Regions from separate parts of the Streptomyces sp. WAC 06738 genome, predicted to be linked through region 4. Evidence: riboswitches for the same ligand, from Rfam matches in the RefSeq annotation. Region 4 holds a riboswitch; each other region holds the start of a gene.

Region 1 (7,564 bases), 3.3 Mb from region 4:
AGGTCCTCGTACGCGAGCGAGTGCCGCGCGAAGACGTTCTCTCCGCACACCCGCCAACCTGGCGGTATCTCCCCGCCGATGCGCCCCTGGAGCCCCTTCACCCACGCCCGCGACGGGTGGTGCGCCGAGTCCGGCGACCGGGCGTGCAGCCCGTCGGCGTAGAGGGTGGTGTTCTCCCCGTCGAGCTTCTCGGTGACCACGACCTCGCGCCCCCGCAGCCCGGCCAGGTCACCGGCGCGGACGTCGTCCGAGGCCGCCCCCGGCGACCAGGGAAGATGCGGCGTACGGGGATAGTGCACACGCATGGGTCCGGCTCCGTGACGCGGTCGGGTCCGGCCACTCTAGAAGCGCCCGGCGGCGCCGCTCCAGCGAATAACCCGGCGGTCCGGGGGGCCCGGGTCAGGGCAGCAGGGACTCCCGCAGCACCCGGCCCTCCGACTGCGCGGGCGGGGCGACCCCGAGGATCGCCGACATGGTCGCCGCGAGGTCGACGTGGCGCGGGTCGCGCGGCGCGCGGCCGCGCCGGATCCGGTGGCCGGCCAGGATGAGCGGGACCGCGGTCTCCGCGCGGCTTCCGTGGCGGCCGTCGAAGCCCTCGGCCGGCGGGGTGAAGGAGAGCGCGTACGGCGCCGCCAGTTCGAGCACCAGCTCGCCGTACTGCGGTGCCATCCGCAGCGCCGCCTGGTCCGCCTTGGTGAACACCGCCGCGACGCCTTCGGTGTCCGCGAGCGCCGCGCGGGCACGCTCGATCGCGGCGGTCCCCGCGCCGAGGAGGTGCACGGAGGCGATGCTGCCGCCGGAGACCAGGACGGCATCGGTCTCCGGCGCCGGCCGGCCGCCGGAGACGATCACCTCGGGCGTGAAGCCCGCGGTGGCGAGGGCGGCGACCGCCTGCGCCGCCATCGGCGTCTTCCAGCCCGTCATGCCGTGGTCGCCGGTGACCACCCAGGTCGTCCGGCCGTAGAGGCCGAGGTCCTTCACCGTCCGGATCAGCCGCCCGATCCCGGCGTCGGTCTCGCGCAGGGTGTCGAGCATCCGGGGGTCGTCGGGCCCGAACGCGTGCCCGTCGCCGTCGAGGTCGCTGGAGTAGACCGCGAGGAAGTCCGGTCGCCGGGTGAGGGTCACCGCCGTGCCGCCGCTGTCGACGGGCCGCCCGGTGAGCATCGCGATCGCGTCGTCGACGCGCGCGCCGATGCGCCCGCCGGGCTGGGTGTAGAGGCCGTCGGGATCGCCGTACGAGGTGCCCTTGTCCTGGAGGATGAACCACTGCGCGGACCCGATCCGGATGCCCTGCGGCCGCCACGCCTGGGCGAGGCCCTCGACCGCGCTGTCGCGGCTCTGGCCGCGGGCGATGCCGGCCGCCTCGTCGTAGTAGTAGGCGGCGTTGCGGGTGCGGTCCGGGTGGGCGCCGCAGGAGACGGCCGTCCACGACTGGTTGGTGATGCTGGCCATCACGCCGGTGCTGGTGGTCAGCGAGCCGGCCCGTACCAGCGACGTCAGGTGGGGCATCGGCGCACGGCCGTCGAGGTAGTCGATGCCGAAGCCGTCGAGGGCGACGAAGATCAGCAGGCTGCGCGTGCGGGCGGCGTGCGCGGGCACGGTGGCGAGCGGTGACGCGAGGGCGCCGGCCACGGCGCCGGCGAGGACACCGCGTCGGGACAGAGAGGTGGCGGACATGGCGCGACCGTAGAAGCGAAACGCTCCCGGCCGGCGAGCACGGGGTGAACGGGCCGCGAATTCCCGCGTCCGTGCCCTCCGGACGCACCGCGGTCTTCACCGCCGGAGCGGAGAGCGCCGGTGGGGACACCGGCGCTCTCCGGCGGGTCAGTACGGACCGTAGACGTTGTCGATCGAGCCGTACCGGTCGGCCGCGTAGTTGCACGCGGCGGTGATGTTGGCGACCGGGTCGAAGCTGTCGGTCGAGGTGCCGGGTACGTGGTAGGCCTCGAAGGTGGGAGCGATGACCTGGAGCAGGCCCTTGGAGGGCGTGCCGTTGATGGCGTTGATATCCCAGTTGTTGATGGCCTGCGGGTCGCCCGCGGACTCCCGCATGATGTTGCGGTAAATGCCGTCGTAGGTCCCCGGGATGCCGTGCTCGGCCATGATGTCGAGCGACTCCCGGATCCAGCCGTCGAGGTTGTCCGGGTAGCTCGTGACGGACGCGCTCGTGGTCTTCAGGCCGGACTCGGATTCCTTCGGCTCGCTCGTGTCGGCCTTGGCGCCGAGCGAGAGTTCAAGGCCGGGGAGGATGAAGTGCGGGTTGTCGCCGACGGCCTCGCGGTTGTCCTTGTACAGCTTCTTCCAGCCGCCGCGTACGCCTTCCTTGTCGGCGATCTTCGACAGGGAATCTCCGGCGACCACGGCATAGGTGGCCGCTGCCGCGCCGGCGGTCGCCGCGGCGGGGGCCTCGGCGCGTACGCCGGTCTGGGGGGCGGACGCGGGGACGGAGCCGGCGGCGGATGCCGAGGACGCGCCGATCAGCGGGGCGGCGATCGCGACGCCGCTGACGCCGGCGAAGGTGATGCCGCGGCCGATCAGACGCAGCTTGGGACGGCGGTGCTTACCTCTTGCGGGCATGGGTCTTTCTCCTCCTGCGCCTGCGAGGTGAGCTGTCGGGTTCGGGCTGGAGATGCCCGGCCGCACCGCGGTGCGACTTCACCCCAAGCCGTTCCGGAATCCGGACCGGCGACTTACCTATGGGTCCCCCGCTCCTGCCGTGTGTCATTAGGGAACGGTTTCCGGATGGCGGCAGGATTCGGCGTCCACCCGGCTGGCGGAGACTTAAGCATGTCTTTCCGGTCCGGACAAGCTGCGGAACTCGTCCGGCCAATACGGGACCGGCTCGGAGGCCGGATGGGCGCCGCCGCGGAAAGCGGAGAAGTCCGCAACTCGCTTTCGGAACACGGAAACTGTGAATTCCCCCCGCCGGTGCCCGCGGCCGAACGTGATTCGCGTCACCGGACGGAGGGGGCCAATCGGTCAGAGGCGCGGGGCGATCGGGGGCGAATCCTTCAAATGGTACGTATCGCCTCGTCGGGGAATGTCCGACAAGTCCGTTTGTTCTTGACCGTCCGGCGGCGCGTATGCGCGAGGGGAATTCACGAATTCATCGCGGGGAACCCGTTCGCCCATGAGGGCGAAGGGGCGTCAACTGGCCAAGGGAAAAGGACGCCTTCCGGATCGCCGCCGGATTGCGGGCGGAGGAGGGGAAGTTGGCGGCTGCGGCCGGAAAGGCTCTCGCCAACTCCCTCAGCACTCCACCACGTTGACCGCGAGGCCGCCGCGGGCGGTTTCCTTGTACTTGACCTTCATGTCCGCACCCGTCTCCTTCATCGTCTTGATGGCCTTGTCGAGGGAGACGAAGTGCCGGCCGTCGCCGCGCAGTGCCATGCGGGCCGCCGTGATGGCCTTGACCGCCGCCATGCCGTTGCGTTCGATGCACGGGATCTGGACCAGGCCGCCGATCGGGTCGCAGGTCAGGCCCAGGTTGTGCTCGATGCCGATCTCGGCGGCGTTCTCCACCTGTTCCGGGGTGCCGCCGAGGATCTCGGCGAGGCCGCCCGCGGCCATGGAGCAGGCGGAGCCCACCTCTCCCTGGCAGCCGACCTCGGCGCCGGAGATGGAGGCGTTCTCCTTGAAGAGCATGCCGATCGCGCCGGCCGCGAGGAGGAAGCGGACCGCGGTGTCTTCCTCCCCGGCGCGGCTGTCCCCGCCCGGTACGAACTCCGTCGCGTAGTGGAGGACCGCGGGGATGATGCCCGCCGCGCCGTTGGTGGGGGCGGTGACGACGCGGCCGCCGGCGGCGTTCTCCTCGTTGACCGCCATCGCGTAGAGGGTGACCCACTCCATCGCGTGCGCCGCCGGGTCGCCCGCCGCGCGGAGCTGGCGGGCCTCGCCGGCGGCGCGGCGGCGGACCTTCAGGCCGCCGGGGAGGATGCCCTCCCGGCCGGTCCCGCGGGCGACGCACTCGCGCATGACCCGCCAGATCTCCAGCAGCCCGGCGCGGATCTCCGCCTCGGTGCGCCAGGCGCGCTCGTTCTCCAGCATCAGCGAGGAGAGCGACAGGCCGGTCTCGCGGGTGCGGCGCAGCATCTCGTCCGCGGTACGGAACGGGTGCTTCAGCACGGTGTCGTCGAGCTTGATCCGGTCCTCGCCGACCGCCTCCTCGTCGACGACGAAGCCGCCGCCCACCGAGTAGTACGTCTTCTCCAGCAGCGTCCCGCCGTCCGCGTCGTACGCGGCCAGCGTCATGCCGTTCGCGTGGTACGGCAGCGAGCGGCGCCGGTGCAGGACGAGATCGGCGGAGGCGTCGAAGGGGATCTCGTGGTCGCGCCCTATCTCGGCGCCCAGCAGGTGCAGCCGCCCGGTGGCGCGGATGCGCTCCACCTCGCCCTCGGCCCACTCGATGTCGACGGTGCGCGGCGAGTGGCCCTCCAGGCCGAGAAGCACGGCCTTGGGGGTGCCGTGGCCGTGGCCGGTGGCGCCCAGGGAGCCGAAGAGTTCGGCGCGTACGGCGGCGGTGTGGGCCAGCAGGCCCTCGTTCTTCAGCCGGCGCGCGAACATCCGGGAGGCCCGCATCGGGCCGACCGTGTGCGAGCTCGACGGGCCGATGCCGATCGAGAAGAGGTCGAAGACGGAGATGGCCACTCGGGACTCCCTTGTCCTTGCGTGGGGCGTGCGCGTGTGTGGTGCGGGTGGTGACGGCTTGCGCGTACGGCCCCGGGGCCCGGCGGCCCGCCGCGTCGCTGCGGCGGGCCGCCGGGCCGTACGGGCTACAGGCCGGGGTACAGCGGGTGCTTCTGCGCCAGGGCGGTGACCCGGGCGGCTAGTGCGGCCGTCTTCGGATCGCCGGAACCCCAGCGGGTGAGGGGTGCTTGGAGGGCTTCCGCGATGACGTCGGCGACCTCCTCGAAGTCCGCGGCGGCGAAGCCGCGGGTGGCCAGCGCGGGCGAGCCGATGCGCAGGCCGGAGGTGACCATGGGCGGGCGGGGGTCGTCCGGGACCGCGTTGCGGTTGACGGTGATGCCGATCTCGTGGAGCCGGTCCTCGGCCTGCTGGCCGTCCAGCTCGGACGCGCGCAGGTCGACCAGGACCAGGTGGACGTCCGTACCGCCGGAGAGCACCGAGACGCCGGCCGCGCGGGCGTCGTCCCGCAGCAGCCGCTCGGCCAGGATCCGGGCGCCGTCCAGCGTGCGCCGCTGCCGCTCGCGGAACTCCTCGGACGAGGCGATCTTGAACGACACCGCCTTGGCCGCGATCACGTGCTCCAGCGGGCCGCCCTGCTGGCCGGGGAAGACCGCCGAGTTGATCTTCTTGGCGAGGGCCTGGCGGGAGAGGATGACCCCGCCGCGCGGGCCGCCGAGGGTCTTGTGCGTCGTGGTGGTGACGATGTCCGCGTACGGCACGGGGTTGGGGTGCAGGCCCGCGGCCACGAGACCGGCGAAGTGCGCCATGTCGACCATCAGCAGCGCGTCGACCTCGTCGGCGATCCGGCGGAAGCCGGCGAAGTCGAGCTGCCGGGGGTACGCCGACCAGCCGGCGATGATCAGCTTCGGCCGCCGCTCCTTGGCCAGCCGCTCGACCTCGGCCATGTCGACCTGGCCGGTCTCGGCGTCGACGTGGTAGGCGGCGACGTCGTACAGCTTGCCGGAGAAGTTGATCTTCATGCCGTGGGTCAGGTGCCCGCCGTGGGCCAGGTCCAGGCCCAGGATCGTGTCGCCGGGCTTCAGCACCGCGAACATCGCCGCCGCGTTCGCCGACGCGCCCGAGTGCGGCTGGACGTTCGCCGCCTCGGCGCCGAAGAGCGCCTTGACCCGCTCGCGGGCCAGCTCCTCGGCGACGTCGACGTACTCGCAGCCGCCGTAGTAGCGGCGGCCGGGGTAGCCCTCGGCGTACTTGTTGGTGAGGACCGAGCCCTGCGCCTCCAGCACGGCGACCGGGGCGAAGTTCTCCGAGGCGATCATTTCGAGGGTGGACTGCTGGCGCTTGAGCTCGGCGTCCACGGCGGCGGCGACCTCGGGGTCGACCTCGTGGAGCGAGCCGTTCAGAAGGGACATGGGACCTTCCGGGAAAGAAGAGGGACGCGGTCGGGCGGGGCTGCGGCGGCGGAGCTCAGCCCGCGGTGAACTCGGTGTACTCGGCGGCGGACATCAGGTCGGCGGCCTCGGCCGAGACGCGCACCCGGAAGAGCCAGCCGTCCTGATACGGCCCGGAGTTCACCAGCGCCGGGTCGTCCACGACGTCCTGGTTGGTCTCGGTGACCTCCCCGGTCACCGGCGCGTAGAGGTCGGAGACGGACTTCGTCGACTCCAGCTCGCCGCAGGGCTCGCCCGCGTTGACCGCGGCGCCCACCTCCGGCAACTGGACGAAGACGACGTCGCCCAGCGCGTTCGCGGCGTGGGCGGTGATGCCGACGGTGGCGACGCCGTCGGCGATCGCGACCCACTCGTGTTCCTTGCTGTAGCGCAGGTGCTCAGGGTTGCTCATAAGGCGATTCTCCAGGATCGGGACGTCAGAGGCGTAAAGGGGCGCTGGTGGCGCGGTCGAGGGCCGCCGCGGGAAGGGGCCGGTGGCTCTCGCGGAGCCGGTCAGGGGCGCTTGTAGAACGGCAGGGCGACGACCTCGTACGGCTCGTGGCTGCCGCGGATGTCGACGCCCACGCCGGTGGCCGCCGAGGGCCCGGAACCGGCGTGCGCGGCGTCCACGTACGCCATCGCGATCGGCTTGCCCAGGGTGGGGGAGGGGGCGCCGGAGGTGACCTCGCCGATGCGCCGGCCGCCGGCCACCACCTCGTACCCCGCGCGCGGCACCCGCCGGCCCTCGGCGACCAGGCCGACCAGCACCCGCGGCGGCTCCGCCGCGGCGCGCCCGGCGGCCTCTTCGAGCGCCTCGCGCCCGACGAAGTCGCCGGGCTTGTCGAGCTTGACGACCCGGCCGAGCCCGGCGTCGAAGGGCGTGAGCGCGGTGGTCAGCTCGTGCCCGTAGAGCGGCATGCCGGCCTCCAGACGCAGGGTGTCGCGGCAGGAGAGCCCGCACGGCACCAGGCCGTCGTCCGCGCCCGCCGCGGTGAGCGCGGCCCAGACGGCGGGCGCGTCCGCGGGGCGTACGAAGAGCTCGAAGCCGTCCTCGCCGGTGTAGCCGGTACGGGCGATGAGCGCGTCCGCGCCGGCGACGGTGCCGGGCAGGCCCGCGTAGTACTTCAGGCCGGCCAGGTCCGCGTCGGTGACCCGGCCCAGGATCTCCTGCGACCTGGGGCCCTGCACGGCGATGAGGGCGTACGCGTCCCGGTCGTCCCGCACCTCGGCGCCCGGGAAGCCGGCGGCCCGTTCGGCGAGGGCGTCCAGGACGACCTGGGCGTTGGCGGCGTTCGCGACGATCATGTACTCCTCGTCGGCGAGCCGGTAGACGATCAGGTCGTCGAGGATGCCGCCGTCCTCGCGGCAGATCATCGTGTACCGGGCGCGGCCCGGGCGCACCGCGGAGAGCCGGCCCACCAGGGCGTAGTCCAGCAGGTCCGCGGCCTGCGGGCCGGTGACGGCGATCTCGCCCATGTGGGAGAGGTCGA
Region 2 (7,564 bases), 2.0 Mb from region 4:
CTGGCGCAGAAGGGGCGTACGCATAGGCGCGGTGGGGACCGTGCTGACGCTGGCGGGGCTGGCGATCCTGTGGCTGGTGTGGACGGAGACCGGCACGCACGGGATGCTCCTGGGCGGCGGGCTGGCGCTGCTGCCGGTGCCGCTGCTGATCGCGGGCTTCCTGTGGCTGGACCGGGTGGCGCCGGGACCGTGGCGCTACCGCGTCTTCGCGTTCGCCTGGGGCGCCTTCGCCGCGACGCTCGTCGCCATGCTGGCGAACACCTTCGCCGCCCGCTGGATCGCCACCGGCCTGCCGACGGCGTCGTCACGCGAGGCGGACCTGTGGGGGATGGCGGTCGTGGCGCCGGTGGTGGAGGAGAGCGCGAAGGCGGCGGCGATACTGCTGCTGTTCCTCTTCCGCAGGCACTACTTCTCCGGCCTGGTCGACGGCCTGGTGCTGGCGGGGATCATCGGCACGGGCTTCGCGTTCACCGAGAACATCCTCTACCTGGGCAGGGCGTACGAGGAGAACCAGACCTTCGGCGACTCCGGCCCCCTGGCCACGGTGACCGTGACGTTCATCGCCCGGATCGTCTTCTCCCCGTTCGCGCACCCGCTCTTCACGGCGATGGCGGGCATAGGCTTCGGCCTGGCGGCCATGACGGTCGCCGGCCAGCGCGTACGCCGCGTGGTCCTGCCGGTGGCCGGCCTGCTGCTGGCGATCGCGATGCACGCGCTGTGGAACGGCTCGGCGGTGATGAACGGCTACGCCTTCCTCGGCGCGTACGCCTTCGTGATGGCGCCGGTGTTCGGCCTGCTGGTGTGGCTGGCGGTCTGGTCCCGCGGCGGCAAACTCCGCACGATACGCACCCAGCTCCCCGCCTACGCCCAGGCCGGCTGGCTGGTCCCCGCGGAACCGGTGGCCCTCTCCTCGCTACGCATCCGCAAGATAGCCCGCAGCCTGGCCCGCCACGCCCACGGCGACGAGGCCCGCCGCGCGGTCGCCGACTACGAACGCGCGGCGACCACCCTGGCCCTGCTCCGCGCCCAGGCGACGCAGGGCCGCCCGGCGAAGGACTACGCGACCCGCGAACAGGCGCTGCTGACGACGATGTGGCAGAACAAGGCGATAGCCCAACCCGCCCTAACAAGAGCCGCCTACACCACCAACCCACCCCACCCCACCCCCTGGCCCCCATCGCGAAGCCCACAGCCCTCGAATGCTGCTTGAAACTTGCACCCCGCTCCAGGCTCGGCTTCGATCGTCTGGCACACTCAGGAGCCCCGTGGGTGGCCATTGGGCTCTGTCCCGTAGCCGCATGATGGAACGAGCTGCCGTGACGCCAGAAGAGGAGTCGACGTGGTTGCCCCCGGAGGGTTCGTGGGCTTCATCGGCGGCCCGCCGCCGAAATATGCAGGCGATCCGCAGCAGGGACACCAAGCCCGAGAAGCTGCTACGGCAAAAGCTCCACGCCAAAGGGCTGCGCTACCGTGTCGCGGCGCGCCCTCTGCCCGAGTTGCGCAGAACGGCCGACCTGGTGTTCCGGCCGTCCAAGGTCGCCGTGTTCGTCGACGGTTGCTACTGGCACGGATGCCCTGAGCACTACGTGTCCCCTCGGACCAACTCCGGGTACTGGTCTGAAAAAGTGGCTGGAAACGTAAACCGCGACCGTGATACCGACGAACGCCTTCTGAACGCTGGCTGGATGATCCTGCGTTTCTGGGAGCACGAAGATCCGTCCCAGTGTGCGGAACGCGTGGCGGAGGCTGTAGCCGAGAGGCGGCGGGCGCCCCTCAAGAAGAAGCGTCTCAGATCCGGGTCCTGAGCGTATTGGAGGCACCGGATGCCCGCCCCTGCAGGTATCACCGGCCGCCTTGAATGGGCCTCGATGGACGCCGTGTTCGGTGTTGTTCTCATGCGTGACAGCCCCAGATCCTGACGGCACTACCTTGTGATCTCAGCCCCGGATTGGCAGGCCCTCGAGCGGGAGTTATCCACAGGGGAAGCGGGGGGTGGGGATTTGGGGGAGGGTGGGGGCATGACGGGGGAACTTGGGTCGCTGGGGGCGTTGGCGGCTGGGAACGGTGGGGTGTTGGTGTGTGCCGAGGCTTTGGCGGCCGGGTGGTCGTCCGGGGTGTTGGTGCGGCGGTTGCGGAAAGAGGGGTGGCGGAAGGTTCGGGCCGGGGTGTGGGTGGAGCCGGGGCGGGTTCCTGACCTGCGGTTGCGGTTGCGGGTGGCGCAGGCCGGGCGGCCGGAGCTGGTCGTCAGTCACAGTGCCGCGGCTCATCTGCTCGGGGTCGAAGTCCTCGCCGTGCGGCCCGAGTTCACGCACGTGCGGGCGCGGGGGCGGGCGCCCGAGGGGTGCCTGCTGCATCGGACCGCCCTGAGTGACGACGAGATCGTCAGTGTCGCGGGGCTGCGTGTGACCGGCGCCGCGCGGACCCTCGTCGACCTGCTGCGTACAGCCGAGCGGGACGCCGCGCTCGTGGCCGTGGAGTCCGCCCTGACCCGGCGGCCGCTCGCGCCCGGCGGAGGGTGGCCGCGGCGGTGGCGGGAGCAGGTGACCGATCTGCATGCGGTCTCCGAGGCCCTTGCCGGTATCGGGCAGCGGCGGGGTGTGGTCCAGGCGCGGCAGCGGCTGGCGCTCGTCGATCCTCGCTCCGGGTCCCCCGCCGAGACCGTCGCGCGGCTGCGGATGTACGACGCCGGGCTGCGGCCGCTCAGCCAAGTGCCGTTCACCGCGCCCAACGGCCGGCGGATACGGGTGGACTTCTTCTTTCCGGCGGCGGGGCTCGTCGTCGAGATCGAGGGCTACGGCTTCCACGGCAGCCGGGCCGCCCATCTCGCCGACATCGAGCGCTTCAACGACCTGGGGCGCTGCCCCGAGGTCCGGCGCATGCTCCGGTTCACCGCGACCGACGCCTTCGAGCGGCCCCAGCGGATGCTCCACACCATCCGCGCCGCCCTGGGTGAGATCGCCGCCGGGGGATCCCGCCCTGCCGCTGCCACCGCGGCTGCCTGAATCGCCGCCGCTGGTCTCCCCGCGGTGTCCGCCGTGCGTGGCAGGCTGCCGCCATGGACGCCTACGTCAGGAACATCGTGCTCGACTGCGCCGACGCCCGTCAGCTCGCCGACTTCTACACGCAGTTGCTCGGCATGCGGGTCATCCGCGAGGACTGGATGGTGATCGCCAAGGACGAAGAGAGCTTTCCACGGCTGGCCTTCGAGGAAGTCGAAGGCTACCGGCCGCCGCTCTGGCCCGACCTCGACCGCACCTACCCGCAGCAGATGCACATCTGCTTCGGCGTCGACGACTCCACCGCCGCCGGTGAGCTGGCGCTGCGGCTCGGGGCCACGCGGCTCTCGGAGGCGGGGGGCAGTTGTCCGGTGTTCGCCGATCCCGCCGGGCATCCGTTCTGCCTCTGCGGGCCCGGGGAGTAGGTCCCGGGAAAGTGCCGACGGCCCTGGTGTCGGGGGGTCGGCCACCAGGGCCGCCGGCGGTCTCGGTGCGTGCTCGTACGCCACGGGGGAAGTTGCGTTCGGGCACGCCGGAGACGTGGGAGAGGGGTTATGGGGGCTAGCGGTCCGTGCGGCGGGTACCCGTCCCGGCCGTGGGGGCCGGGGCGCTGGGCCCGCCGGGTGGATCAGACCGGGGCGCCGTTGTTGCGCAGCCAGGCGAGGGGGTCCACTGCGTCCCCGCCGCCGGGTCGTACCTCAAGGTGCAGGTGCGGGCCGGTGACGTTGCCCGTGGCGCCCACGCGCCCGATGACGTCGGCGGTCGTCACCTCGCCGGAGGACTGGATGATGGAGGAGAGATGGCAGTACCAGACTTCGGTGCCGTCCTCGAGCGTGAGGACGATGCGGTAGCCATACGAGCCGGCCCAGCCGGCCTCGGTGATCGTGCCGCCGTGCACCGCCTTGACCGGGGTGCCGGTGGAGGCGGCGAAGTCCTGGCCCGTGTGGCCCGCGGCCCACATGTCGCCGGACTCGCCGAACGTCGAGGTGAGCGTGTAATTCGCGACCGGGGCGACGTAGCTGGCGGCGAGCTTGGCGAGGCGCTCCGCCTCCGCCTTGCGGCGGGCTTCCTCTTCCGCCTTGCGGCGGCGCTCCTCCTCCAGGCGGCGCTGGCGCTCCTCTTCCGCCGCCTTCGCCTCGGCGGCCTCCTCGGCCGCCTGCTTGGCGGCCTCGGCCTCGGCCGCCGCGCGGGCGGAGGCGTCGGCCTCCGCCTGCTGCTGCTCGGCCTGCTCCAGGATGCGGGCCCGCAGCGCCTCGCCGGAGTCGGCGGGCTGGTTCGCGGTGTCGGTGTCGCTGGCGTAGCTGACCTGGGTGAGCGGAGCCGTGGTGACGACCGAGTCGGAAGCGGGCTCCTCCTCGCTCGGCATCAGCTCGCCGACGCCCGGCAGGCTCTCCGCGTCCGGGAGTTGGGCGCTTATCCGGTTCGCCACGGTGTCGACCTGGTCGGGCATGGATATCGCGACCGGCGGCTTCTCCTGCGCCGTGGCCATGCTGCCCGCGCCGACGGCGGCGAAGACGCCCACGCCGAGTACGGCGCCGCTGCGCGCCATGCTGCCGCCGCGCTGCCGGGGAAGGCGCCGACGGCCGCGGGAGGGAAGGTCGTCCTCGGGGAGGACTTCGTCGACCGGCTCTTCGGCGGCGTAACCGGTGGGCGCATACCCCTCGGGGGCGTAGCCGCCGGGCGCATAGCCGTCGTAGCCGTAATCGTCATAGCCATGGCCGTAGCCAGGCCCAGACCTGTAGGACGCCACGAAGGCGTACTCCTTTCCTTCCTTCTCGCCTACCGGGTTAGCTGACGGGTTCGGAGCAGGAAGGTCTCCTACGGGCCGCCTCCTCGCGGAGGTTGGCCCGATTCACCCCAAGGTGGTGGTTCCCCGGTTCCCTAGGTGTTGCCGTTGCTGCAGTTGTGACTCGTGCGGGATTCGGCGACGGCGCACGGTGCCGCCTCTTGCGACGGCAGTGACGACCGCGCTGCGTTACCGCACGCTAGCGGACGACGGCGTTCGATTCCAAGTCGTTCCCGTTATTCAGTTGTGCTTTACCGCGGACGATCCGGGCATGCACCAGCGGAAACGGACAAGTTGACGCCCTGATTACGCGCAGTGAGGTCCGGTCGTTAGCTGATCGTGCATCAGTTGTTATGCGGAGGGGCGCTGTTCCACTACGGAGCGTGTGCGGCCGGGGGCGAGTCCGGCGGCTCCGCGAACGGGGTACGGGAGCGGGCGAGGGCGAAGAGCGCCATGTCGTCCGCGATCCTTCCGCCCGTATAACGGGTCACGTCGTCCAGGAGGGCGTCCAGGAGTTCGTGCGGCCCGTCGAACAGCCGGCCGTCCAGCCGGGTCAGCGGGTCGTAGAAGACGCCCGCCTTGTTCCGCGCCTCGGTCACGCCGTCCGTGAAGAGGACGAGCGCCGCGCCCGGCGGGAACGCCTCCTCCATCAGCTCGTCCGGCCACGTACCCAGGTCGCCCATGCCCAGCGGCAGCGCGTGCTCGCGCGGGTGCAGCGTGCGCGCCGCGCCGTCCGGCCCGAGCAGCAGCGGCGCCGGATGGCCGCGGTTGAGCAGCCGCAGCGCGCCGCCCTCGCGGTCGACCTCCGCCAGCACCGCGGTCGTGAACCCCTCCACCCGGTCGAGGCCGCTGCGCCCCGTCTCCTGGCGCTGCAGCGCGCGTTCCAGCCGCCGCGCGACTCCCGCGAGCCCCGCCTCCTCCTCGGCCGCCTCCCGGAAAGCGCCGATGACGACCGCCACGGACTCCACCGCCTCCAGCCCCTTGCCGCGTACGTCGCCGACGATGCAGCGCACGCCGTACGGGCCCTCCTGCACGGCGTAGAGGTCGCCGCCGATCCGGGCGTCGGCGTCCGCGGCCTGGTAGCGGGCGGCGACCCGCAGCGTGCCGAAGCCGTCCGGCGGGTTCGGCAGCACGGCGCGCTGCGCGGCGACGGCGACGTGGCGGGCGGAGGTCAGCCGGCGGTAGTTGCGCTGGATGAGGAGGTTGATGCCGATGGCCAGGGCGCCGAGCACGGCCTGCGACACCATCTGGGTGAGCGCGTCGGGCCTCGTGGCGGTGCCGTTGAGGATTTCGAGCGCGACGTCCACCACCAGGGCGGCGACGGCGACGGCGATGGTGCCGCGCAGGGTGAGCAGCGCGGCGGCGACCAGCGGGGTGGTCTCGAAGACCGGCGACGACCTCAGCCCCTCCGGCGTGAACCAGAAGAACACCGCCCCCACGACGATGAGCGCGGCCGGCAGCCACCGCAGCGCCCAGCGGACCCGCCGCTCACCGCCGGTGGCATCGGGGCGGCTGGACCGGACCATCAGGTCCAGCGCACCGTTCCCCACGCGGTAGGCCCGCCCGTTCTCGTACGGGGCGCGTCCCTCGCCGTACGAGCCGCGCTTCGCGCCGTGCGAGCCGCGGCCCTCGCGCGGGCCGCCCTCGTCCTGCCCCGCGCCCTGCGCGCCGTCCTCCCGCACCGGCTGCACCTGCCCTCTCCTGCGCGGCCCTTCCTGCGCTGTCCTCCCCGTGCGGCCGACACGCGGGCCCTTGGCGTCGTCCCTCAGGGTTCCGCGTCCCGGGCGGGACGGCGACCGGGCGGGGCCCAGGCGGGTTACAGGTGGCGTTTCGGGCGTCATCGCGGCCAGGGTGTGACGGGCATACGAGCAGCGGACCGGCGGACCGCACGCAGAGGGTACAGCCGAACGGGTAGAAGACCGCCCGGCTCCGGCGCACGCGACGCGCGCACGCCCCCCGGCTCTCCCAACGCCCCGCGCGCCCCGTGCACGCCACCCTGGGAACCCCGGACGACTGACGTCATCTGTCAGCCGTCAGCCGCCGACCGCCGTCAGGCGTCAGGCGTCAGGCGTCAGGCGTCAGGCGTCAGGCGTCAGGCGAGGCGTACCGGGAAGGACTCCAGGTCGTTCTGCGTCAGGACCGGCAGGTTGCGCAGCTCCCCCAGCGGCACCGCCGCCCGCAGGTCCGGGAACCGGGCGAAGAGCGCCGGCAGCGCCACCGCCGCCTCCAGCCGCGACAGCGCCGCGCCCGGGCAGATGTGCGGCCCGTGCCCGAAGGTCATGTGCCGGATCGGCGTCGCCCGCGTCACGTCGAAGGCATCCGCGTCCGCCCCGTGGTGCCCGGCGTCCCGCCCGATCGCGCGGTACGAGATGACGACGCCCTCGCCCTTCTCGATCACCGTGCCGGCGATCTCGATGTCCTCCGTCGCGAACCGCATCAGCAGGTGGGTCACGGGCGGGTCGTAGCGCAGCGCCTCCTCGATCGCCGTCTCCCACGTCACCTTGCCCTCGCGGACCAGGGCGAGCTGCTCGGGGTGGGTCAGCAGTCCGCGCACGGTGGTGAGGAGGAGCGTGATCGTGGTCTCGTGCCCGGCCGCGATCATGGACTTCAGGTTGCCGACGACCTCTTCCTCGGTGAGCGGCTCGCCGCCCTCGTCGGCGAGGATCAGCGCGCTCGTGAGGTCGTCGGCGGGCTCCGCGGTCTTCTGCCGCACCATGTCGGTGAACACGCGGTCGAGTTCCGCCATCACCGCGAGCCGTTCCTCCTGCGGCGTGAGCATGGA
Region 3 (7,564 bases), 2.0 Mb from region 4:
CGCGCGGTAGCCACCGCACGCACGAACGACACGATCCGCGGGACCCGCGCCGCCACCGGCGGCGCGGCCCGCGGTTCGTCATTCCCGCGGCGGGCCGGCCGCGGGCTCCTCCCCCGCAACCGAAACAAGGAGGTGCCCGCCGGCCGGGCCGCCGCGGGTGCTCAGGCGGCGTCGCTGCGGCCCGCGGCGGCCAGGGCGACGTCGCAGGACCAGGCGGGCTCGACGCCCGTACGCCGGCAGACCGCCAGGAAGAGCGGGATCGGCGGCGTGTACGGGACCCCGTCGGCCGGCCGGTGCACCAGCCGGGGTACGGCCGCCGGCCCGCCGGTGCCGGCGGCCGCCCCCGAGATATCGGCGCCCGGCGCGTAGTGCACGCTCCGCGGCCACTGCAGGCCGAGACCCGCGCCGGCCGGCACGATCCACCACCACCGGCTGCCGTCGGCGAAGACGCAGCCCACGCGGGGAAGCCGGCCCATGACGTCGTAGCCGATCCGCTGCGGTACACCCACCGCGTCGCAGCCGAGGGCCGCGGCTCCCGCGCCCGGTACGGCCAGCGGGAGCCGGCCGCCGGGCTCGGTGCGCATCATCCGGCCGCCCGCTCGCCGGCGGCTGGGCCGGCCCCGGTACGGGAACCGGAAACGCGCGGCGCGGCGGCTCCCCCGGCCGCCGGCACCTCGCGCTGCAGCTCCGCCCAGACCACCAGACCCGGGCCGGGCCGCGCGTCGTATGCCCCCCAGCTACTGCTGACCGCGGTGACGAGCAGGAGCCCCCGACCCTGCTCGTCCGCGGACGACCGCTGCACCCGCAGGCTTCCCGGCTCGACACCCTGATCGGTGACGGCCAGCCGCAGGCGGTCGGCGCTGCAGCGCAGTTCGCACCCTATGCGCCGACTCTCCGTATGCAGCAGTGCGTTGGTCACCAGCTCCGAGAGGACGAGGGTGGCGGTCTCCCCCACCTCGCCCTCCACCCCCCAGCGGCACATCTGCTCGCGGGCCAGCCGGCGGGCGACCGTAACGGCGTCCGCCCGACCTGGCACCTCGAAACCGCACCGCACCGCACCGGCCCCCGAACGGAATCCCGGCAAGCCGGGATCCTGTGTCACGACCCCCGTCTGATGCGGCTGTGTGGACTGGCTCACATCCCAAACTATGGCCCTGCCGCCGCCACTTGGCAACCCTCACTGTGAATTTTTCAGAGTCGCCGTTGCACTGTGTTCGCCAAGCCCGGGGCGTGGCACACTGCTTGAGGCAGTTCCGACAGGGAGGTATGGCGTGAGCGAACCGCGGTCTGCGCCGACCGTGGGGCAGGTCGTGCTCGGCAAGCGGCTCCAGGAGTTGCGCGAGCGGGCCGGGCTCAAGCGCGAGGAAGCCGCGAAGACCCTGCGCGTCGCCCCCGCCACCGTGCGCCGGATGGAGACCGCCGAGGTCGCGCTGAAGGTTCCGTACGTGCAACTGCTGTTGCAGGCGTACGGCATCGACCGGGAGGAGATCGACGCCTTCGTCGCGCTCACCGAGGAGGCCAACGAGCCCGGCTGGTGGCAGCGCTTCCACGACATCCTGCCCGACTGGTTCAGCATGTACGTGAGCCTGGAGGGCGCGGCGTCGCTCATCAGGTCGTACGAGCCGCACTTCGTGCCCGGTCTGATGCAGACCGAGGACTACGCGCGGCACGTGCTGAAGGTCGGCTCCCTCGGCCGGGTCGCACCCGCGGAGATCGAGCGGCACGTCGCGCTCCGCATGAAGCGCCAGGACCTGCTCACCCGCGAGGACGCGCCCCGCTTCTGGGTCATCGTGGACGAAACGGTCCTGCGCCGCCCGGTGGGCGACGCCGCAGTGATGCGCGCGCAGGTCGACCGGCTCCTCGACGTCGCCTCGCTGCCCAACGTCACGCTCCAGATGGCGGAGTTCCGCACCGGCCACCACCCGGGCACGTACAGCCCCTTCGTCCTCTTCCGGTTCGCCATGCCCGAGTTGCCGGACATGATCTACACCGAGTACCTCACCGGCGCCGTCTACCTCGACGGCCGGCGCGAGGTGGCCACACACCTCGCCGCCCTGGACCACATGGCGGCCCAGGCGGCGACGGCAGAACGCACGAAGGAAATCCTCCGGGACTTCCGCAAGGAGCTGTGAATGGAACGCATTTACAACGGCATGCCGGCGGCGGACCTCGGCACGGAGGGCTGGCACAAGCCGTGGAGCGGCGGCAACGGCGGCAACTGCGTCGAGGCCATGAAGCTGCGGGACGGCCGCATAGCGGTACGGCACTCGGCGCACCCCGACGGTCCCGCCCTCATCTACACCCCCGGTGAAATGGACGCGTTCATCGAGGGTGCCAAGGCCGGCGAAGCCGACTTCCTGCTGTCGCGGAGCCCGGCGTGACCGCGTCAGGCGCGGTGCCCGCGCACCGGCGACCGCGCCGCCCGGTCCACTCGCCGTCCGAGCCGGACGGCGAGCCCATCCCGGCGAACGGGGGTGTGGCCCACCCGCACTGACGTGGGCCACCGGCCGGGAGCACAGAGAGGGAGGGGACACCCCGGGGGGGTCCCCTCCCTCGGCGTTTGCCGGGGTACGGGCGCGCAACGGCGCCCGGGGGCACGGCAGATGAAATTCCAGAAATCATGAACCGTGGGTGTCCGCACCGCTGCCTTCCGCAAGGTATGGGCGTACGGTATGCCCCCGATGGCCCTCGTCAGCCCCGGGGAGGCCCCGCGATGAGCGCATCTCCACCCCCGTCCGCCGGCGCGGAACCGCCGGCGGTCCGCGTCGGGGTGCTGCTCCCCCGGCTGCCGGAGGAGCCCGCGGCCTGGCTGGCGGAGTGCGCGGCGTACGACTCGGCGGGCGCCGACGCGCTGTGGCTGGACGGCGGTCCCGACCCGGCGCACGACGTGCTGGCGCTCGCCGCCGCCCTGGCCGCCGCCACCGGCCGGGCCCGGCTGGTCGTCGCGCTGCCCGACAACGTCCCGCAGGCGGCGCTGCTGGCCCGGGCGCTGGCCACCGTGGTGCTGCTCAGCGGCGGCCGGCTCGCGCTCGCCGCCGACTCCCGGCGGTGCGCCGAACTCGGCGCCGTCGCACCGACGGTGCCCGCCTTCCGCCGGCTCGCCCCCGCCGGACCCGGCTACGAGGAGCCGGGCGCCGGACGCTGGACCCCGGCGGCGGTGCCCGCGGGTCCCGGCGCCTGGCGGACCGCGCTCGCCGGCGCCGCGGAGCGCGGGGTGCACGGTCTCGTCGTACCGGCCGGGCAGCCCCTGTTGGAGGCGCTGCGCCTCAGCGTGCGTGCCGAACGTCACACCCGCCCCAACCGCCCCACGGGTGCGCGCGTCACCACGGAGCGTCAGAGTCCGCATGGATCCCCGTGATCCGCTTGTGATCTGCCGTTCGATCTCCTAGTGTCCGAGTCGTTCGCACACGCGAGCACCGCGCTCCGGTACGCCGAATCCTGCCCGTCGGAGCCCGGAACCGTCGTCCCCACAGCCGTTCGGGCAGGAGCGGGGGAACCACTTCTCCGTCGGCAGGAGCACGGTGGCAGCACCGCACCGCACTCCCCGACTCGGGGTGAAGCCGCACAGCACGACGCGGCCGGGCAACTCCAGCCCGAACCCGACAGCTCACTTCGCAGGCGTCGGAGAAAGAGCGAGCCAACATGGCCGGAACCGGCACCCGGCGCGCGCCCAAGTCGCGCTCCACCCGCCGCTATGCCGCCGCCGCGGGGGTGGGCATAGCCCTGCCCGTCGCCGGCGGAATCGCGGCGACCGCCGCGCACGCCTATACGGTCGAGAAGGGCGACACCCTCTCGGAGATCGCAGAGGACAACGGATTCGGTCCCGACTGGCAGCGGCTGTACGAGGCCAACAAGGAAGCCGTCGGCGACAACCCCCACCTGATCCTGCCGGGCCAGGAGCTGGACCTGGGGGACGGGAAGGCCGCGAGCAAGCCCGCCGAGGCCGACCAGACCGCCGCCAAGACCGAGCAGAAGCAGCAGCGTTACGTCGAGCACACCGTCGGCGCCGGCGAGACGCTGGCCAAGATCGCCGCGAAGTACGACGTGCCCGGCGGCTGGCAGCGGGTGTACGTCGACAACGAGAAGGCGATCGGCGACAACCCGGCCGCGCTGAAGGTCGGCACCGAGCTGCGCGTCGACACCGAGGGCGGCAAGGTCGACAAGTCGATCGACCCGAACGGCTCGTCGGCGTCCGAGGGCTCCGGCGGCTCCGGGGGCGCCACCGAGGCGTCGCAGGCGAGCGTCCCGACCACCGAGTCCGGCATCCAGGCGGCGGCTCGGGAGATCGTGCCCGCCGACCAGTTCACCTGCTTCAGCAGCATCGTGGAGCGCGAGAGCGGCTGGGACCACACCGCGACGAACCCCAGCTCCGGCGCGTACGGCCTGATGCAGGCGCTGCCGGGCGACAAGATGGCCTCGGCCGGCGCCGACTGGCGCACCAACCCGGTCACGCAGATCAAGTGGGGCCTGGACTACATGAACGACCGCTACGGCAGCCCGTGCGGCGCCTGGGATTTCTGGCAGGCGAACAACTGGTACTGATCCCGGGGCCCTGGCCTGCGGGAGTCTCCCTCGCCCCGTCGCGCGGATCCGTCCGCGCGGCGGGGCGCGTTCGTCGTACGGGCTACGCCCCGCCCGCCCGCTCCGCCGCGGACCCACCGGCGGGCTCGGCGGCGGAACCCCCGGTGGAACCCCCGGCGGGCTCACCGCCGGGCTCACCGGCGGACAACTCGGCCAGGTCCCGGGCCGCCTGGGCGAGGAGCCGGTGCATGGCCGCCTCCGCGGCGTCCGGGTCCTGCGCCCGTATCGCCGCCAGCACGGCCCGGTGGCCGGGCACGGGGTCGCTCGGGTGGTGTCCGGGGCCGTGCACCAGGCGGTCGCGGGCGGCCAGCCCGCTGGCGAGGACCTGGTCCATGCGCTCCAGCAGCTCGTTGTGCGAGGCGGCCAGCAGGGCGCGGTGGAACGCGAGGTCCGCGGCGACCGCCTCGGCCGCGCCGTCCCGCGCCCCGGCCATCGCCGTGAGCGCCGCCTCCAGCGCCGCCAGGTCCGCGTCGGTGCGCCGCACCGCGGCCAGCCGGACCGCCGCGGGCTCGACGATCCCGCGCACCTCGTCCAGGTCGCGCAGCAGCGGGGAGGCGGCCCGCGCGGCGGCGCCCTCGCCCTGCTGCCTGCCCGCGGTCTCGAAGCGCCACCGCAGCACGTCGGCGTCGAGGAGGTGCCAGTCGGCGCGCGGCCGGACGAACGTGCCGCGCTTCTGCCGGGCGTCGACCATGCCCTTGGCCGCCAGCACCTTCAGCGACTCGCGCAGCGCGGTGAGGCTGACGCCCAGCTCGGCCTGGAGGGCGGCGAGGTCGAGGGTGGCGCCCTCGGCGATCTCACCGCCGAGCACCCGGTGCGCGAGGGTCTCCACCGTCTGCCCGTGCACCCCGCGGCGCGCGTAACCCGCCATGCCCGCTCGCTCCTCCCTCGGCTCCCCGCCCGCCCGTGCTCCGCCGCCCCCGCGGCGCCCCGGCTCAGGCCGATGACTTTACGACGCTCCAGCCGCCGTCCACGACCAGGCTCGCACCGGTGACGTAGGACGCCTCGGGCGCGGCGAGGAAGGCGACGGCGGCGGCCACCTCCTCCGGCGCGCCCAGCCGCCCCGCGGCGGTCTGCGCGGCGCTGGCCCTGCGGTCCTCCTCGGGGACGCGGTCCCAGAGCCGGGTGAGCACCGGTCCCGGCAGCACGGTGTTCACCCGCACCGACGGGCCGTACTCGACGGCGAGTTGGCCGGCGAGCGACAGCAGCCCGCCCTTGGCGGCGGCGTACGCGGGGTGGCCGGGGATGCCGTGCCTGGCGTGCACCGACGAGACCAGCACCGCGGCGCCCGGGGCGCCCTGCTGCGCGCGCAGCCCGGGCAGGCAGGCGCGGAAGCCGAGGAACGCGGCGGTCAGCCCGACGTCGACCTGGCGGTGCCAGGAGGCGGGCGACGTCTCGTGCGCGGGGGCGACGTCGACGGCGACGGCGTTGGAGACGAGGACGCCGACGGGCCCGAAGTCCGCGGCCGCGGCCAGGATCCGGGCCCAGCCGTCCTCCTCCGCCACGTCCGCGGCGGCCGCGGCCGCCGTGCCGCCCGCGGCGCGGATCTCCGCGGCCGTGGCCTCCGCCCGGTCGCCGTCGATGTCGGCGACGACGACCGCGGCACCCTCGGCGGCGAGCCGGCGGGCGGTGGCCGCGCCGATGCCGGCGGCGGCCCCGGTGACGACGGCGGTGCGGCCGTCGAAGCGTGCGGTGTGCGGGAGTTGCGTGGCTCCGGCTGCTGTCACGAGTTCACGCTCCGGGTGTTGACGGATCCGCCGCGGCACTTCTACGTTTCCCCAAGGTTAATTCGTAATTTAAGAATTGAGCAAGAGGGGCGGAGGCAGCGTGGGGCGCATCCACTTCGGCGGCGACTACAACCCCGAGCACTGGCCGGAGGAGGTGAGGGCCGAGGACATCCGGCTGATGAAGGAGGCCGGGGTCTCCATGGTCACGGCCGGCATCTTCTCCTGGGCGCTGGTCGAACCGCGGCCCGGCGCGTACGACTTCGACTGGTTCGGCCGGGTGCTGGACGACCTGCACGGCGCCGGCATCCGCGTCTGCCTGGCGACGATGACCGCCTCCCCGCCGCCGTGGCTGACCGAGCGGCACCCCGAGGTGCTGCCGCAGGACGCCGACGGGGTCCGCAAGTGGCCCGGCTCACGCCAGCACTTCTGCCCCTCCAGCCCGGTCTACCGCGAGCACGCCGTGCGCCTGGTCACCGAGCTGGCCACCCGCTACGGCACCCACCCCGCCCTGGAGAGCTGGCACATCGGCAACGAGTACGGCTGCTCCAACCCCCGCTGCTACTGCGACGTCTCCGCCGCCGACTTCCGCCGCTGGCTGCACGAGCGCTACGGCACCGTCGAGGCGCTCAACACCGCCTGGGCCACCACCTTCTGGTCCCAGCGCTACGGCACCTTCGAGGAGGTGTTCCCGCCGCGCACCACCCCCACCTTCCCCAACCCGGCCCAGGTGCTGGACTACGCCCGCTTCTGCGACGACGCGCTGCTGCGGTGCTACCTCGCCGAGAAGGAGGCGCTGCGCCGGATCACCCCCGACGTGCCCGTCACCACCAACCACATGCCGCTGCACAAGCCCGTCGACCCGTACGCCTGGGCGGCGCACGAGGACGTCCAGGCGCTGGACTTCTACCAGGACCCGTACGATCCCGAGACGCACGTCGGCGCGGCCCTCGCCTTCGACGTGACCCGCTCGGCGGGCGGCGGGCGCCCCTGGATGCTGATGGAGCAGGCGCCCAGCGCCGTCAACTGGCGGGCCCGCAACAGCCCCAAGCCGCCCGGCACGATGCGGCTGTGGAGCTGGCAGGCCGTCGCGCAGGGCGCGGACGCGGTGCTGTACTTCCAGTGGCGGGCGACCCCCGGCGGCGCCGAGAAGTTCCACTCGGCGATGGTGCCGCACGCCGGCACCGACACCCGGATCTTCCGCGAGGTGCGCGCGCTGGGCCGGGAGCTGGCCGCGGTGCCGCAGCTCGCCGGCGCCCGCT
Region 4 (7,564 bases):
GTGGTCGCCGACTACCCCACCGCCGAGCTGGTGAAGACGGCCGCCAACTCCTTCCTCGCCACGAAGATCTCGTTCATCAACGCGATGGCGGAGATCTGCGAGGCGGCGGGCGGTGACGTGGTGAAGCTGGCCGAGGCGATCGGCTACGACGACCGGATCGGCAAGAAGTTCCTGCGCGCCGGGATCGGCTTCGGCGGCGGCTGCCTGCCCAAGGACATCCGCGCGTTCATGGCCCGCGCCGGTGAACTCGGCGTCGACCAGGCGCTCACGTTCCTCCGCGAGGTCGACTCGATCAACATGCGCCGCCGCGCCCACATGGTCGAACTCGCCCGCGAAGCCTGCGGCGGCACCTTCCTCGGCCGCCGCATCGCCGTCCTGGGCGCCGCGTTCAAGCCCGACTCCGACGACGTGCGCGACTCCCCCGCGCTCAACGTCGCCGGGCAGATCCACCTCCAGGGCGGCCAGGTCACCGTCTACGACCCGAAGGGCATGGACAACGCCCGCCGCGTCTTCCCCACCCTGCGCTACGCCGAGTCGGCAAAGGACGCGCTGCGCGGCGCCGACCTCGTGCTGCACCTCACCGAGTGGCCGGAGTTCCGCGCCCTCGACGCCGGGCAGCTCGCGCAGGTCGTCTCCCGGCCGCACCTGATCGACGGCCGGAACACGCTCGACCCGGTGCCGTGGCGCGCCGCGGGCTGGACCTTCCGCGCGATGGGCCGCCCGGCGGCGTAGCGCGGGCGGCTCCGGGCCGCAGGACACGGCGAACCCCCCGTTCCGCCGGAAACGGGGGGTTGCGCCTGCGGGGGACCCTCAGATGGAGACGCCGTTGTCGCGCAGGTACGCGACCGGGTCGACGTCGGAACCGTAGTCCGGGCTGGTGCGCACCTCGAAGTGCAGGTGCGGCCCGGTGGAGTTGCCGGTGGAGCCGGAGAGACCGATCTGGTCGCCGGCGCCCACGCTCTGGCCCACGCTCACCGAGGTGGACGACAGGTGGGCGTACTGGCTGTAGTGGCCGTCGTCGTGCTTGATCACGACGGCGATGCCGTACGCGCCGCCGTCTGCGCCGTTGCCGGCCTTGACGACGGTGCCGGAGGTGACGGCCTTGACCGGGGTGCCGGTGCCGGCGGAGAAGTCGACACCGGTGTGGTAACCGCTGGACCAGGAACCGCCCGCGGCCCGGTAGGCGGTGGAGAGACCGGCGTCGATCGGGGCGGAGAACCCGCCCGCGGGAGCGGCCTCGGCGGACTGCTCCTCCTGCTGCTCCTCGGCCGCCGGCTTCTCCTCCTGCGCGGAGGACGGCTGGGCCGACGTGGTCTCCGGCTCCTCGAGGGTGACCTCTTCGCCGCCGTCGAACTCGTACTCCTGACCGGGGAAGATCAGGTCCGGGTCGTCGCCGATGACGTCCTTGTTGCCCTCGTAGATCGTCTGCCAGCCGCCCTCGATGCCGTGCTTGCGCGCGATGTCCCACAGGGTGTCACCGGAGACGACGGTGTAGTTGCCGGCCTTCTTGAACTTCTTCTCCGGCGCCTTCTCCTGCTTCGGGGCCTCGTCCTTGGCGGGCTGCGCCTCGGGCTCGCTCTCCTCGCCGCCGCCGGTGGAGAGGTCCGGGGCGGGGCCGCCCTGGGTGAGCCCGGCCTGCACCGAGCAGACCGGCCAGGCGCCGGGGCCCTGCGAGGCGAGGACCTTCTCGGCGATCTCGATCTGCTGCTCCTTGGTGGCCTGGTCGGCGCGCGGCGCGTACTGGGTGCCGCCGTAGCCCTCCCAGGTGCTCTGCACGAACTGCAGGCCGCCGTAGAAGCCGTTGCCGGTGCTGATGCTCCAGTCGCCGCCGCTCTCGCACTGGGCCACGCGGTCCCAGGTGTCGACGGAGGCGGCCTGGGCGTGGCCGCCGGCGATGAGCGGGATGGCGACGCCGGCGCTGCCGGCGGTGACGATGAGGGCCCTGCTGCCCCGGGCTATCCGGCCCAGGCGACGGTGACGTCCGCGTGCGGACATGGACATGCTCCTCTCCGACGCCTGCGAGGTGAGCTGTCGGGTTCGAGCTGGAGATGCCCGGCCATGCGGAGCATGGCTTCACCCCAAGCCGTCCCGCGCTTGCGCGCGCGGTGCGGCACTTACCTGGGTCCCCCGCTCCTGCCGTGAAAGCTGAAGTGCCTGCCCGTCGCCGCCGACAGGATTCGGCGTTACGGCGACGAGGTACCCGCATCGGTGGCGCGAGCACGCCGAGCACCGTAATCACACAGCCGAAAACAGAACAAGCTGTGAAACGTCATCAAGGCCGTTCCCCACATCACATCGGAATCAGCCCGACAATCGCCCCATCCCGTGGCGCTCCCCAATCTCCCCTCTCCGGTAGAGACTTGTCGATAAATGAGGAGCCGGGCGCGGTGCCGCACGAGATGAGAATTCTGTGAGTGACTTATGTCACTCTGCTCACCCCTGGACCTTCGCGGGGCCGTCGAGCTGTTCGATGGTGGCGATCGACGGGCCGCGCCGGGCGGCCACTTCGCGCGCCGCCGCCTCGGCGTCGCGCAACACCCGTAGCGCGTTGGCCCACAGGAGCCTGGCCAGGTCTTCTTCCGACCAACGGCGGTGCAGCAGCTCGGCGACGAGATGCGGATAACCGGCCACGTCCGCGAGATCCTCCGGCGTGAACGGCGTGCCGTCGAAGTCGCCGCCGATACCGATATGGTCGATTCCCGCCACTTCGCGCATATGATCCAGATGATCCGCCACGGTCGCGGCCGTCGCCTGCGGCCGCGGGTGCGCCTCCTCGAACGCACGCCGTACGCGGACCGCTTCGTCGTCCGCGCCGAACGGGTCGAGGCCCCGGGCGGTCATGTGCTCGTCCACCTCCGCAGTCCACGCCACGGCGGCGGGCAGGACGAACTTCGGCACGAACGTGGCCATCGCCACACCGCCGTTGGCGGGGAGCATTTCCAGCACATCATCCGGAATGTTGCGCGGGTGGTCACACAGGGCCCGAGCGGATGAATGGGAGAAAACGACCGGCGCCTCGGTGACGCGCAGCGCGTGGCGCATGGTCGAGGGCGCCACGTGGGAGAGGTCGACGAGCATGCCGACCCGGTTCATCTCGCGCACCACCTCCTCGCCGAAGGCGGTGAGCCCGCCGTGCCGCGGCTCGTCGGTGGCGGAGTCGGCCCAATCGGTGTTGTCGTTGTGCGTGAGCGTCATGTAGCGCACGCCGAGCCGGCGGAAGGCGCGGAGGGTGGCGAGCGAGTTGGCGATGGAGTGCCCGCCCTCGGCCCCCATCAGCGAGGCGATCCGCCCGTCGGCCCGCGCCGCCTCCACCTCGTCGGCGGTCACGGCGAGCCGCAGCTCCCCGGGATAGCGGTCGGCGAGCCGCCGCACCACGTCGATCTGCTCCAGACACGCGCTCACGGCGGCGTCCCCGGCCAGGTCGGCGCTCACGTACACGGACCAGAACTGCGCCCCCACCCCGCCGGCCCGCAGCCGCGGGAGGTCGGTGTGCAGCCGCGCGCGCTGGTCGACGGCGATGTCACGCCGGTCGATGTCGTACGTCACCTGCTCGCGCAGGGCCCAGGGAAGGTCGTTGTGCCCGTCGACGACGGGGTGCGCCCGCAGCACCTCGCGCGCACGCGCGAGCAGTTCGCCGTTCATAAGGTCGTCCTCCCTGCGCGGATAGCGTGGGACACACGCTATCCGCGCAGGCTGACAGCCGGACGACCGGGCCCGGATCGGACGGTGTGTCAGTCCGCGCGGGTGGTCTTGCGGCGGAGGCGGGCGCCCTTGTCGCGGGCCTGGTGGTTCAGGTCCTCCTGGAACGCCGTCATCCGGGCGCGGAGGTCCTCGTCGTGGGCGGCCAGGATGCGGGCGGCCAGGAGGCCCGCGTTGCGGGCGCCGGCCACGGAGACCGCGGCGACCGGGACGCCGGCGGGCATCTGGACGATGGAGAGCAGGGAGTCCATGCCGTCGAGGTACTTCAGCGGGACCGGGACGCCGATGACCGGGAGGGGGGTCACGGAGGCGAGCATGCCCGGGAGGTGGGCGGCGCCGCCGGCGCCGGCGATGAGGGTGCGCAGGCCGCGCGACGCGGCCTCCTCGCCGTAGGCGATCATCTCGCGCGGCATCCGGTGCGCGGAGACGACGTCGACCTCGTACGGGACCTCGAACTCGTCGAGGGCCTGCGCCGCCGCCTCCATGACCGGCCAGTCGGAGTCGGAGCCCATGACGATGCCGACCAGCGGGCCGTTCTCCGCGCTCATACGGTGCTCATTCCGTGATCGTCCCCCGCAGGTAGTCGGCGGCGTGGCGGGCGCGGGCGCGCACATCGGCCAGGTCGTCGCCGTAGGTGTTGACGTGGCCGACCTTGCGGCCGGGCTTCACGTCCTTGCCGTACATGTGGATCTTCAGCCCCGGGTCCCGGGCCATGCAGTGCAGGTACGCCGGGTACATGTCGGGGTAGTCGCCGCCGAGGACGTTCGCCATCACCGTCCAGGGCGCGCGCGGGCGCGGGTCGCCCAGCGGCAGGTCGAGCACGGCGCGCACGTGGTTGGCGAACTGCGAGGTGACGGCGCCGTCCTGGGTCCAGTGGCCGGAGTTGTGCGGGCGCATGGCCAGCTCGTTGACGAGGATCCGGGGCTCGCCGTCCGGCCCCTCCGCCTCGAAGAGCTCCACCGCCAGGTGGCCCACCACGTCCAGCTCCATCGCGATGCGGAGCGCGAGCTGCTGCGTACGCACCGCGTCCTCCGGCGCCAGCCCGGGAGCCGGGGCGAGGACCGTGTCGCAGACCCCGTCGACCTGGATCGACTCCACCACCGGGTACGCAACCGCCTGGCCGCTCGGCGAGCGGACGACGTTCGCGGCCAGCTCGCGGCGGAAGCCGACCAGCTCCTCGGCCAGCACCGGCACCCCCGCGCGGAACGGGGGCGCGGCGTCCTCCTCCGTACGGACGACCCACACGCCCTTGCCGTCGTACCCGCCGCGGACCGTCTTCAGCACGACCGGGAAGCCGCCGCTCTCGCGCGCGAAGCGCGCCACGTCCGCCGGGTCCGCCACGATCCGGTGCCGCGGGCAGGGGATGCCCAGCTCCGTCAGCCGGGCCCGCATGGCGCCCTTGTCCTGGGCGTACACCAGCGCGTCCGGGCCCGGCCTCACCGCGACGCCCTCGGCCTGGAGTGTCCGCAGATGCTCGGCCGGTACGTGTTCGTGGTCGAACGTGATCACGTCGCAGCCGCGGGCGAAGTCACGCAGCGTGTCGAGATCGCGGTAATCCCCGACGACCGTGTCGCCCGCCACCAGGGCGGCGGAGTCCGTACGGGTGCCGCTGAGGAGCTTGAACCTGATGCCGAGGGGGATGCCTGCCTGGTGGGTCATCCGGGCGAGCTGTCCCCCGCCGATCATGCCGACTACCGGGAATGTCACGCGTCCCAGGGTATCGGCCGGGCGGGCGGAGCCGCCCCCTCCGTCGGCGGGCACGGTTAGCATGAGGGCTCCGGCCCGCCGGAGAAGACCGGGACCAGGGGAACACCACCGACCATCGGAGTCTGACGATCTTGATGAGTGCACGGCAACCGGGGGCAACGCGGCTGCGCCGCCTGAGCCGCGAGGTGGCCGAGTTCGCCGCGGTCGGGGGCATCGGCGTCCTGGTCAATCTGGCTGTCTTCAACCTCGTGCGGAACTCCACGGAGCTGCCCGTGGTCCGCTGCAGCATGATCGCGACGGCCGTCGCGATCATCTTCAACTACATAGGCTTCCGGTACTTCACCTACCGCGACCGGGACAAGACCCGGCCCCCGCGCGAGTTCACCCTGTTCCTGGTCTTCAGCGCCGCCGGGCTCGTCATCGAGAACGGCCTGCTGTACGTGGCCACGTACGGGTTCGACTGGGACACCCCGCTGCAGAACAACATCTTCAAGTTCCTGGGCATCGGGGTGGCGTCGCTCTTCCGCTTCTGGTCCTACCGGAGCTGGGTCTTCCGTGCGGTGCCCGCGGCCCGGCCCGCCGCCGCGCCCGCGGATGGCGGCGAAGCCGGCGACATAGCCGTGACCCCCGGGGTGCGGATCCCGGGGAGCCGGCGCACACCGCGGGAGGCCGAGGAGCCCGAAGAGCCGGAGGAACCCGAGGCGCAGGAAGAGGCGGTCGCGGCGCGGCGGTAGCGTTCGCGTCCCGTACGAGCCCCCGCGTCTCGCGTACGCGCCCCCTCCACCCCCGCGAGCCCGCACGCACGCCCGTACCCGAGCCGTCCGCGTGCCCCGTACGCCCCCTCAGTGTTCCTCGTGCTCCCGCGCGAGGAAGAGCGCGAACGTCGTCGGCTTCTGCTGCACCAGCTCCAGCCGCCCCCCGTCCGCCTCCGCCAGGTCGCGGGCGACCGCCAGCCCCAGACCCGTCGAATTGCGCCCGCTGACCGTGCGCTCGAAGACCCGCGAGCCGAGGTCCGCGGGGACGCCGGGACCCTCGTCGGTGACCTCGACGACCACCTGGTTGCCCGTGACCCGGGTGCGCAGTGCGACCGTCCCCGCGCCGTGCATCATCGCGTTCTCGATCAGCGTCGCGAGCACCTGCGCCACCGCACCCGGTGTGCCCACCGCGCGCAGGTCCTTCTTGCCGGAGCGGACGATCGCCCGCCCCTCGCCGCGGTACACGGGCCGCCACTCCTCCAACTGCTGCTTGACGACCTCGTCCAGGTCGAAGCCCATGCCCGAGCCGGCCTTGGGGTCCCGGGACTTCGTCAGCAGCCGCTGCACCACGTCCGTCAGCCGCTCCACCTGGGTGAGCGCGACCGCCGCCTCCTCCTTGACCGTCGCCGGATCGTCGGTGAGCGCGATCTCCTCCAGCCGCATGGACAGCGCGGTGAGCGGCGTACGGAGCTGGTGCGAGGCGTCCGCGGCCAGCCGCCGCTCGGCGGTGAGCATCCGCGCGATCCGTTCGGCGCTGGCGTCCAGCACGTCGGCGACGCGGTCCAGCTCGGGGACGCCGTAGCGGCGGTGGCGGGTGCGCTGGTCGCCGGAGCCGAGGCGCTCGGCGGTCTCGGCGAGGTCGGTGAGCGGGGCGGTGAGCCGGTTGGCCTGGCGGACGGCGAGCAGCACGGCGGCGCCGACGGCGAGCAGCGCCACCGCGAAGATGATCAGCAGGGTCTGGCCCAGCTCGTCGTTGACCCGGTCGCGGGCCTCCATGACCGTGACCCGCTCGCCCCTGCTGCCGGTCTCGGTGGCCTCGATGACCGAGCCCTCGGGCCGCTCCCCCATCTTGAGCGGCGGCCCGCCCGGCAGCTCCACCTCCGCGTACCGCCCGTCCGTGACCTGCCCGGCGAGCGCCTGGCGGGTCACCCGCGCGTCGTCGGCGATCTTGCCCTCCACGACGCTGAAGAGCCGGACGGCCTCGGACTGCACCCGGTCGCGCGCGGCGGCCTCGATGGTGCGGGTCTCGACGATGACGAGCGAGACGCCGAAGACGGCGATGACGACGAGCACGACCGCGAGGGTGCTGTTGATGAGCCGTCTGCGCATGGCTGCCGGAGGCCGCGGGCGGCCGGCCTAGCTCTTCTCGAAGCGGAAGCCCACGCCGCGGACCGTCGCGATGT

Evidence for each region. Region 4 has a riboswitch for cyclic di-AMP ahead of DMB38_RS11595 (transglycosylase family protein). Riboswitches for the same ligand answer to the same signal wherever they lie in the genome.
Region 1: linked by a shared signal. The riboswitch ahead of DMB38_RS26820 (transglycosylase SLT domain-containing protein) and the one ahead of DMB38_RS11595 (transglycosylase family protein) in region 4 are both predicted to bind cyclic di-AMP.
Region 2: linked by a shared signal. The riboswitch ahead of DMB38_RS20950 (M23 family metallopeptidase) and the one ahead of DMB38_RS11595 (transglycosylase family protein) in region 4 are both predicted to bind cyclic di-AMP.
Region 3: linked by a shared signal. The riboswitch ahead of DMB38_RS03070 (LysM peptidoglycan-binding domain-containing protein) and the one ahead of DMB38_RS11595 (transglycosylase family protein) in region 4 are both predicted to bind cyclic di-AMP.

What each region holds. Positions count from the first base shown of each region.
Region 1 covers NZ_CP029618.1:6,073,547-6,081,110, forward strand. Annotated here, with positions in the region: gene DMB38_RS26810 (RNA ligase family protein) at 1-305, opposite strand, end outside; gene DMB38_RS26815 (alkaline phosphatase family protein) at 400-1,677, opposite strand; gene DMB38_RS26820 (transglycosylase SLT domain-containing protein) at 1,825-2,577, opposite strand; cyclic di-AMP (ydaO/yuaA leader) riboswitch at 2,581-2,771, opposite strand; gene DMB38_RS26825 (L-serine ammonia-lyase) at 3,250-4,647, opposite strand; gene glyA (serine hydroxymethyltransferase) at 4,773-6,056, opposite strand; gene gcvH (glycine cleavage system protein GcvH) at 6,112-6,486, opposite strand; gene gcvT (glycine cleavage system aminomethyltransferase GcvT) at 6,588-7,564, opposite strand, start outside.
Region 2 covers NZ_CP029618.1:4,749,861-4,757,424, reverse strand. Annotated here, with positions in the region: gene DMB38_RS20970 (PrsW family intramembrane metalloprotease) at 1-1,210, shown strand, start outside; gene DMB38_RS20965 (very short patch repair endonuclease) at 1,317-1,805, shown strand; gene DMB38_RS20960 (endonuclease domain-containing protein) at 2,166-3,002, shown strand; gene DMB38_RS20955 (VOC family protein) at 3,056-3,421, shown strand; gene DMB38_RS20950 (M23 family metallopeptidase) at 3,625-4,746, opposite strand; cyclic di-AMP (ydaO/yuaA leader) riboswitch at 4,758-4,933, opposite strand; gene DMB38_RS20945 (PP2C family protein-serine/threonine phosphatase) at 5,157-6,473, opposite strand; gene DMB38_RS20940 (cytochrome P450) at 6,875-7,564, opposite strand, start outside.
Region 3 covers NZ_CP029618.1:780,333-787,896, forward strand. Annotated here, with positions in the region: gene DMB38_RS03045 (hypothetical protein) at 162-587, opposite strand; gene DMB38_RS03050 (ATP-binding protein) at 584-1,036, opposite strand; gene DMB38_RS03055 (helix-turn-helix transcriptional regulator) at 1,272-2,132, shown strand; gene DMB38_RS03060 (DUF397 domain-containing protein) at 2,133-2,381, shown strand; gene DMB38_RS03065 (LLM class flavin-dependent oxidoreductase) at 2,714-3,358, shown strand; cyclic di-AMP (ydaO/yuaA leader) riboswitch at 3,462-3,636, shown strand; gene DMB38_RS03070 (LysM peptidoglycan-binding domain-containing protein) at 3,643-4,542, shown strand; gene DMB38_RS03075 (FCD domain-containing protein) at 4,625-5,449, opposite strand; gene DMB38_RS03080 (SDR family oxidoreductase) at 5,514-6,305, opposite strand; gene DMB38_RS03085 (beta-galactosidase) at 6,406-7,564, shown strand, end outside.
Region 4 covers NZ_CP029618.1:2,772,213-2,779,776, forward strand. Annotated here, with positions in the region: gene DMB38_RS11590 (UDP-glucose/GDP-mannose dehydrogenase family protein) at 1-732, shown strand, start outside; gene DMB38_RS11595 (transglycosylase family protein) at 811-1,995, opposite strand; cyclic di-AMP (ydaO/yuaA leader) riboswitch at 1,999-2,193, opposite strand; gene DMB38_RS11600 (dipeptidase) at 2,434-3,642, opposite strand; gene purE (5-(carboxyamino)imidazole ribonucleotide mutase) at 3,732-4,247, opposite strand; gene DMB38_RS11610 (5-(carboxyamino)imidazole ribonucleotide synthase) at 4,255-5,406, opposite strand; gene DMB38_RS11615 (GtrA family protein) at 5,541-6,140, shown strand; gene DMB38_RS11620 (ATP-binding protein) at 6,249-7,490, opposite strand; gene DMB38_RS11625 (response regulator transcription factor) at 7,518-7,564, opposite strand, start outside.